DNA from 2 places in the Granulicella mallensis MP5ACTX8 genome. Region 2 is predicted to be linked to the other one. Evidence: riboswitches for the same ligand, from Rfam matches in the RefSeq annotation. Region 2 holds a riboswitch; the other holds the start of a gene.

Region 1 (3,408 bases), 1.2 Mb from region 2:
GGCCAAGACTGAAGCCTGTCGTATTGGATCCACATCTTCCTGCAAATATTCCCCCCAACCGGATAAACGTTATGGGACGGGGGTTTCTGGTAGGACATGATGCCGATACCGCTTTGTTGGTGAAGGTGCTCAGCGGACAGCCTGAAATGGATGGTCACATAGTGATCGACAAAACGGGACTTACCAGAAGATATGACTTCACCTTAAAGTGGGAGCCTGACTCGATGACAGACGGCCCATCATCCAAGGCTGAAACCAACAGTCAATCGGAGTCTTTACCTTCGTTTTTCACCGCGCTGCAAGAGCAGCTTGGCCTCAAGCTGGCCTCCTCTAAGGAGCCTGTAGATGTGGTGGTGGTCGATTCTGCTGACAGACCTTCTGAAAACTAGAAAATCTCCTCTGAAGTGGACGAGATCGGCAACGTGACCATAATGTTTACGCCCCTCCGAATGCGGGGGTCCTTCGCCGATGGCTCAGGATGACGGCGAAAAACAAGCAACAACAAAGACAAAGGGCGACGAGAATCTCTCGTCGCCCTTCATCTTTCGCTAAACCCTACTTAGAAACTTCCACCCGCAATCGACGGGATCAACATCACTTCATCCCCATCTTCAAACTGGTGCGCATCTCCGCCGAGAAACCGGATGTCTTCATCGTTGATGTAGACATTGATAAACCGGCGCAGCTTGCCGTTCTCATCCTTCACGTTCTGGGCCAGAGCGGGAAACTTGGTGTCGAACTCCGCAATCAATGCGGGAAGATCCTTCGCCTCTGAATCAAACGCCTTCTGACCTTCCGTATGCCGCGCCAATGCCGTCGGCAACACTACCTTCACGCTCACTGTACTCCTCCTGCCAATACCAGTTCCTGGGCCGCACCCACAAGCGAACCGTCAACCTCACGAATGTACTCATCGAACGCCGCAAGCTTCGGCTTGACCGCGCGCTCCACTTCAAAGCGGCCTTCCAGCGCATCGGTCGTCTTGAGGCCGTTGCCCGTAATGCACACCACTGTCGTTTCGTCGCGAGAGATGCGGCCATGCGAGTAGAGCCGCGCCGTGACAGCCGTCGTGACGCCGCCGGCAGTCTCGGTAAAGATGCCTTCTGTCTCGGCGAGTTCCTGAATGCCGGATACGATCTCGACGTCCGAAACGTCCTCGGCCCATCCGCCTGTCTCGCGAATCATCTTCGCCGCCGCCGGACCGTCCGCGGGATTGCCGATAGCCAGTGAACGTGCGATGGTGTTCGGACGCTGCGGCTCGATGTAATCCCAGCCCTCCTTCACCGCGTGCGAGATCGGAGAGCAGCCCGTGGCCTGTGCACCAAAGAAGCGCACATTCTTGTGCTCTACCAGACCCAGGGCAATCAACTCCCTGAAGGCCTTGCGAATCTTGCGAATCAGCGAGCCGCCGGCCATCGGCACAACGACGTTGTCCGGCAGACGCCAGCCAAGCTGCTCGGCGATCTCATAACCAACCGTCTTCGAGCCCTCGGCGTAGTAAGGCCGCAGATTTACGTTCACGAAGCCCCAGTTGTACTCATCCGCAATCTGCGTGCAGAGGCGGTTCACGTGATCGTAGTTGCCGTCGATCCGCACCAGCCGCGCGCCATACACCTGGGTGTTCAGAATCTTTGCCGCTTCGAGATCGGACGGGACGAGGATGCAGGCCCGCAGTCCCAGGCGCGCGGCCTGCGCCGCCACCGAGTTCGCCAGATTGCCCGTCGACGAGCAGCCTACCGTCGTAAATCCAAACGCCTGAGCGTTGGCCAGCGCGACGGAAACCACGCGGTCTTTAAAGCTCAACGTAGGAAAACACACGGCGTCGTTCTTTACGTAGAGATTGTCAGCGCCGATGCGCTTGCCCAGGTTCTTCGCGCGAACCAGCGGCGTGAAGCCTACCGGCAGGTCGGGCTGGAAGCCCTCGGGGATCGGAAGCAGCTCTTTGTAGCGCCAGATGTTCGCGGGCCCCGCAGCGATCGACTCGCGCGTAAAGCGTCCGCGCACGGACTCCAGGTCGTACTGGACTTCCAGGGGAGCAAGGCACTCGGAGCACGCCGAGAGAGGAACATTGCCATAACTCTTACCGCACTCGTTGCAGCGCAGTTCATACTTCGTACAAGAAGACACCATCATCAGCTCCGATGGCCGAAGGGTTCTGGTCTTGTGAACGCCACTCTCAATTGTCTGGGAATTGGGTACGGAGAATCGTGGAATACAGGCTCAATAGACGGGTCTGCTTCCACCGAACCTCATGTGCCCTGTTCCCAGGAGAGAGTTGACACCGGTACTTTATTCTGTCCGGTTGTCGTGGCGTCACAGGGCTCGTCCCTCAACCACTCTGCATGAAATTCGACCCGCCGAAGCGGATGGAATAGATATTTTGTATCACGTCGACAGAGCCATCGCAAGCTTTGGCCAAATAACTTTGGTGTCAGTCTTGGCACAAAAGCAAGATAGAGGGGCCTATTTGCTCTTGTTCACGCCCCCTACAGAAGCGTCATCCTGAGCGTAGCGCCTCGCGCTTTCTGCGAGGTGCGCAGTCGAAGGACCCCGAAGGGATTCATCTCACCCATGCTACTAGAACCTTTTTCAGCACGAAGCTCCAGGCTCGAGCGCCTGAGGTTGAAAAGGTGCGAAGGATATGGGCAATAGAGCACTCTCGGGGTCCTTCGACTCCGCGTCCCAAAAAACCGGGACGCTTCGCTCAGGATGACGAATCTGTGGTGAGGTAAAACAAAACTACGATACCGCTACCTTGATATCGATTAGTAACGCCAGGACTTTACGTCAGCCCCCGCTGGAGCTGACTGGATCATGTGATCGGCCATCAACGGCAGCACGCGCTGAGTCCAGTTCGCACTGTTCTGCTGCATGGTGTATTCCGAAGGCCCACCCGTGTAGCAATGCGGCATACCGGGGCCATACTGGAACGTCGCATCGGAGTGCGGGTTTGAGGTCGCCTCAAGCTGGTTCTGGAGCAGATGGACAGCATTATTCAGGAAATACGTATCGCCGTCGCCTACTGCAATATGTAGCTTGCCTTCCAGCTTCGGTCCCAGGGTGCTCCAATCCCGCTTGAGGATCGCAGCCATATCGTAGTGATCGTGCCAGTAGGCCACTACTTTTTTATCGATCACGCCCGTAACCGGATCGAGAACCTGGGCAGGATAACCGTCCGCACCAGCGGGCGAAAAGATCGCCTGCCAGATGGCCCATTGCTCCGTCGAGCGGCCGTGGGTCCCGAGGACATTCTCGAAGGCAAACTCTCCCTCGGCCGTGGCAATGACGGTGCCATCCGGCTTGCGGTCTCCGGCGGTAGGAATCTGTGCAAAATCGCCGTCCAGATGGAAGGCATTGGGGCTGTCGTAGAGATTGATGTTCTGATAGGCGTGAAAGTCGACCGGATCG
Region 2 (3,408 bases):
TCGTAGACAGTCGCGCCATCCAGCACCTGGAAGACATGATCGCGATGTTCATGGAACTCGAACTCCTTCGCGATCTTCTTCTCCTCCGCACTCACCGTCATCGACACAGCCAGCCCTTTCGCGCTGACGATGTCTTTAGCGGCGGGCGCAGCTTGCAATCCCTTTACCATCTCGTCGATCGTTGCTGCCGGAAACAGCTGGAAGGTCGCCTGCGATTTCTCATCGGTAGACTGTCCCGTCTCAGCAAGCGCAGAAGACGCAGAGAACAGCGTGCCTGCCAGTGGAAGCGTGACTGCGGCGAGGGGCGCAGTCCGAAGGAAGTTGCGGCGGGTCTGAGCTTTTGTCATATGCGATTCGATCATAAGCCTTGCCGAGCCTCAGCCCGGAATCTCCTTTATTAGAACCCCTTTGCCTTTGTTTTATTCCCTGCAGAAAATCTGCTGCCTAGGTCTTCTAGACGAGCGCGTCTTTTGCCGAAAGAGCGCACTCCTGCAGGTCACGCACGAGCTCATCGATCCGGGCCAGATCCGCGTCCCAGGAGAACATGAAGCGCGCGGCGCCGCCAATGAAGGTATAGAACTTCCAGCCACGCTTTTGCAATGGCTCCAGGATTCCCTCAGAGGCATGAACGAAGACGGCATTGGCATCAACGGCAGAGACGATGGTAACCCCTGGAATCGTTGCGATCTGTTCCGCAAAGTACGCAGCGCACCGATTGGCATGCGCCGCATTAGTCAACCAGGCTCCGCTCTCGAGCAGGCCTACCCAAGGTGCAGTCAAAAAGCGCATCTTGGAAGCAAGCTGCCCGGCCTGCTTGCAGCGGTAATCAAAATCAGCAGCAAGCTTGCGATCGAAGAAGATCACGGCCTCGCCAACAGCCATCCCATTCTTCGTTCCGCCGAAACACAGAACATCGACGCCACTCCTCCACGTAAGCTCCGCCGGCGACTGCTCGAGCTTGGCGCAGGCATTCGCAAAACGGGCGCCATCCATATGCAGCGAGAGACCATGCGCCTTACACGCTGCAGAGATCGCCTGCACCTCTTCTGTCGTGTAGACCCGCCCCGTCTCTGTCGGCTGTGTCATCGTAACGACCCGCGGCTTTGGATAGTGGATATCCTGACGCTTCGTCGCCAGCTCATGAATGGAGTCCGGCGTCAGCTTGCCATCTGCGGAGTGAGCCACCAGCAGCTTTGAACCATTGGAAAAGAATTCGGGAGCACCGCATTCGTCCGTCTCCACGTGCGCCGAATCGGCACAGATGACCCCATGGTAGGACTGGCAGAGCGAGGCCAGCGCAAGCGAGTTAGCCGCCGTGCCGTTGAACACAAAGAAGACTTCACAATCAGTCTCAAAGAGTTGACGGAAGGCATTAGCAGCTCGTCCGGTCCAGGCATCATCACCGTAAGAAGAGGCATGCCCGAAGTTCGCATCCTGCATGGCAGACAAAGCCTCGGGACAGATACCCGAATAGTTATCACTCGCAAACTGCTGAACAATATTGATGTTTTCTTTACTCATTACGTCTCAAATCCCTCTATGGCTCATAGGTGGACGCGATGAGATAAAAACCGGTGTTGCCAGATCGGCCATATCTTCCCTCCTGCAATGGGAGCTCCACCTTGCCCGGAAGCAGGTTGGCGTTGAGCCGGGCTCAACTCTTGATATTAACTATCAAGCTATCACAATGGTTATTGTGGATTCGCAGCTCGCAGCGCCTGCTATAGCCTCGGGCCTTCGGCTTTTGCTTTTCTTGCTTGTCATTCCCGAAGGCCGGGCCCCCAGAGAGCGTTCTTTGCTCTCTGGGGTGGAAAAGGAATCTGCTGCTCCCTGGCGACACTGCTTATCTGAGCGACTCGCATGATGAATAAAATGCCCTGCAATCTTGATACGCTGAAGAGAGAAACTATGAACTTCACCGATCGCCTCACACAACTCGGCCTGGAATTGCCAGCCCCTATCGACCCTCTCGGCTCTTATAAAACGGTTTCGATTTCAGGAAGCCAGCTCTACGTCTCTGGACTCGGACCGTTCGAAAACGGCAAGCCGATTATAGGTGTAGTTGGCGGAGACATCTCACTGGAGAGAGCGCAAGAGGCAGCGCGCCTGACCATGCTGATGATCCTGTCCTGCGTCAACCAGGCACATGGCCTGGACAAGATCGATCGGTGCAGCCGATTGACTGTTTACGTCCGCGCGGATTCATCCTTCACGCAGCACCCCAAGGTAGCGAATGGCGCCAGCGATCTCTTGCTCGCCCTGTTCGGACCGGACAAGCTCCCCGCGCGCAGCGCCCTCGGAGTCCACACCTTGCCGATGGGCATTCCGGTCGAGATCGACAGCATCTTTGAGCTGAAGTAACCCCCTGGGGTCGACTTTACTCACATAGCTTATTCCCCCCCACAGAATCGTCATCCTGAGCGGAGTGCCTCGCGTCTTTGCGAGGTGCGGAGTCGAAGGACCCCGAGGGACTTGATCTCACCCGTGATGTTGGGACCTTTTCCAGCACGAGAGTCCAGGCTCGAGCGCTCGAGGTCGAAAAGGTGCAAAAGGCTTGGGCAAGATTGCAACCCTCGGGGTCCTTCGACTCCGCGTCCTAAAGGCTACGGCTCCATCACCCTGCGAGGCTCGAGCATCGCGGTTTAACGACTCACCACACAACTTCAACTCTCTAATAAATACCGTCCGCATATCTCTCAGCAATCACCCGAGACTCAGGAGCATTCGCTCCTATGCTGCTCGTCTCAAGCAATATCTCGAAGGGACGAATCGATCCATCCGAACCTCGCGCTTTCTGCAGGATGGGCTCCATCGCTTTCTCGCTGAGAAAGAAATCGGAAGCGGCCTGCGTCCCCGCCATATTGAGCCCTTCCAGCAGAAGCGCATGCCCTTTTCCATCCAGGCTGGGGACAAACGCAACGATGGCATACGTCCGCTGCGGGTCTTCGGCGTGCCCGTTCTGATAGACCGCACTCTCCCCTGTCCCAGGGCGCCGATTCACAACAATCGAATCATCGACCTCTGAGCTGTACTGCAACGCAAAGTTCAACTTCTTCTCGAAGAGCTCGACCCAGGGATTCGTATGGACCGAGCCCAGAAGAATGACATTCGATTGCTTCAGGTCATCCATTCTGAGATCGCGAGCATATCGAATCGCGAACAACTCCTGGACCAACTCCGGCACGTGAGACAGGCTCAACGCAATGTTCAGATCGGCCACACTGGTATATCGCTGGTTGCGAAGATCGTTCAGGTTATTCGCATCCACATGATCCATGGCATCTTCATGGGAGAGATACGAGCCAGTGACATATTCGGAGAGCCGAACAGGTCGCCGGGTAAGGTTTTCAAGAATTCCAAGACCGCTGTCGGCTGGGACAACCAGCGTCTGCCTGTCCTTGCGGAAGA

Evidence for each region. Region 2 has a riboswitch for S-adenosylmethionine ahead of ACIX8_RS11635 (threonine aldolase family protein). Riboswitches for the same ligand answer to the same signal wherever they lie in the genome.
Region 1: linked by a shared signal. The riboswitch ahead of thrC (threonine synthase) and the one ahead of ACIX8_RS11635 (threonine aldolase family protein) in region 2 are both predicted to bind S-adenosylmethionine.

Annotation. Positions count from the first base shown of each region.
Region 1 covers NC_016631.1:4,003,307-4,006,714, forward strand. Annotated here, with positions in the region: gene ACIX8_RS15895 (TIGR03435 family protein) at 1-389, shown strand, start outside; gene ACIX8_RS15900 (MoaD/ThiS family protein) at 560-841, opposite strand; gene thrC (threonine synthase) at 838-2,130, opposite strand; SAM riboswitch class I at 2,247-2,349, opposite strand; gene ACIX8_RS15910 (alpha/beta hydrolase-fold protein) at 2,766-3,408, opposite strand, start outside.
Region 2 covers NC_016631.1:2,837,425-2,840,832, reverse strand. Annotated here, with positions in the region: gene ACIX8_RS11640 (cupin domain-containing protein) at 1-362, opposite strand, end outside; gene ACIX8_RS11635 (threonine aldolase family protein) at 454-1,521, opposite strand; SAM-I-IV-variant riboswitch at 1,564-1,673, opposite strand; gene ACIX8_RS11630 (RidA family protein) at 1,909-2,361, shown strand; gene ACIX8_RS11625 (hypothetical protein) at 2,672-3,408, opposite strand, start outside.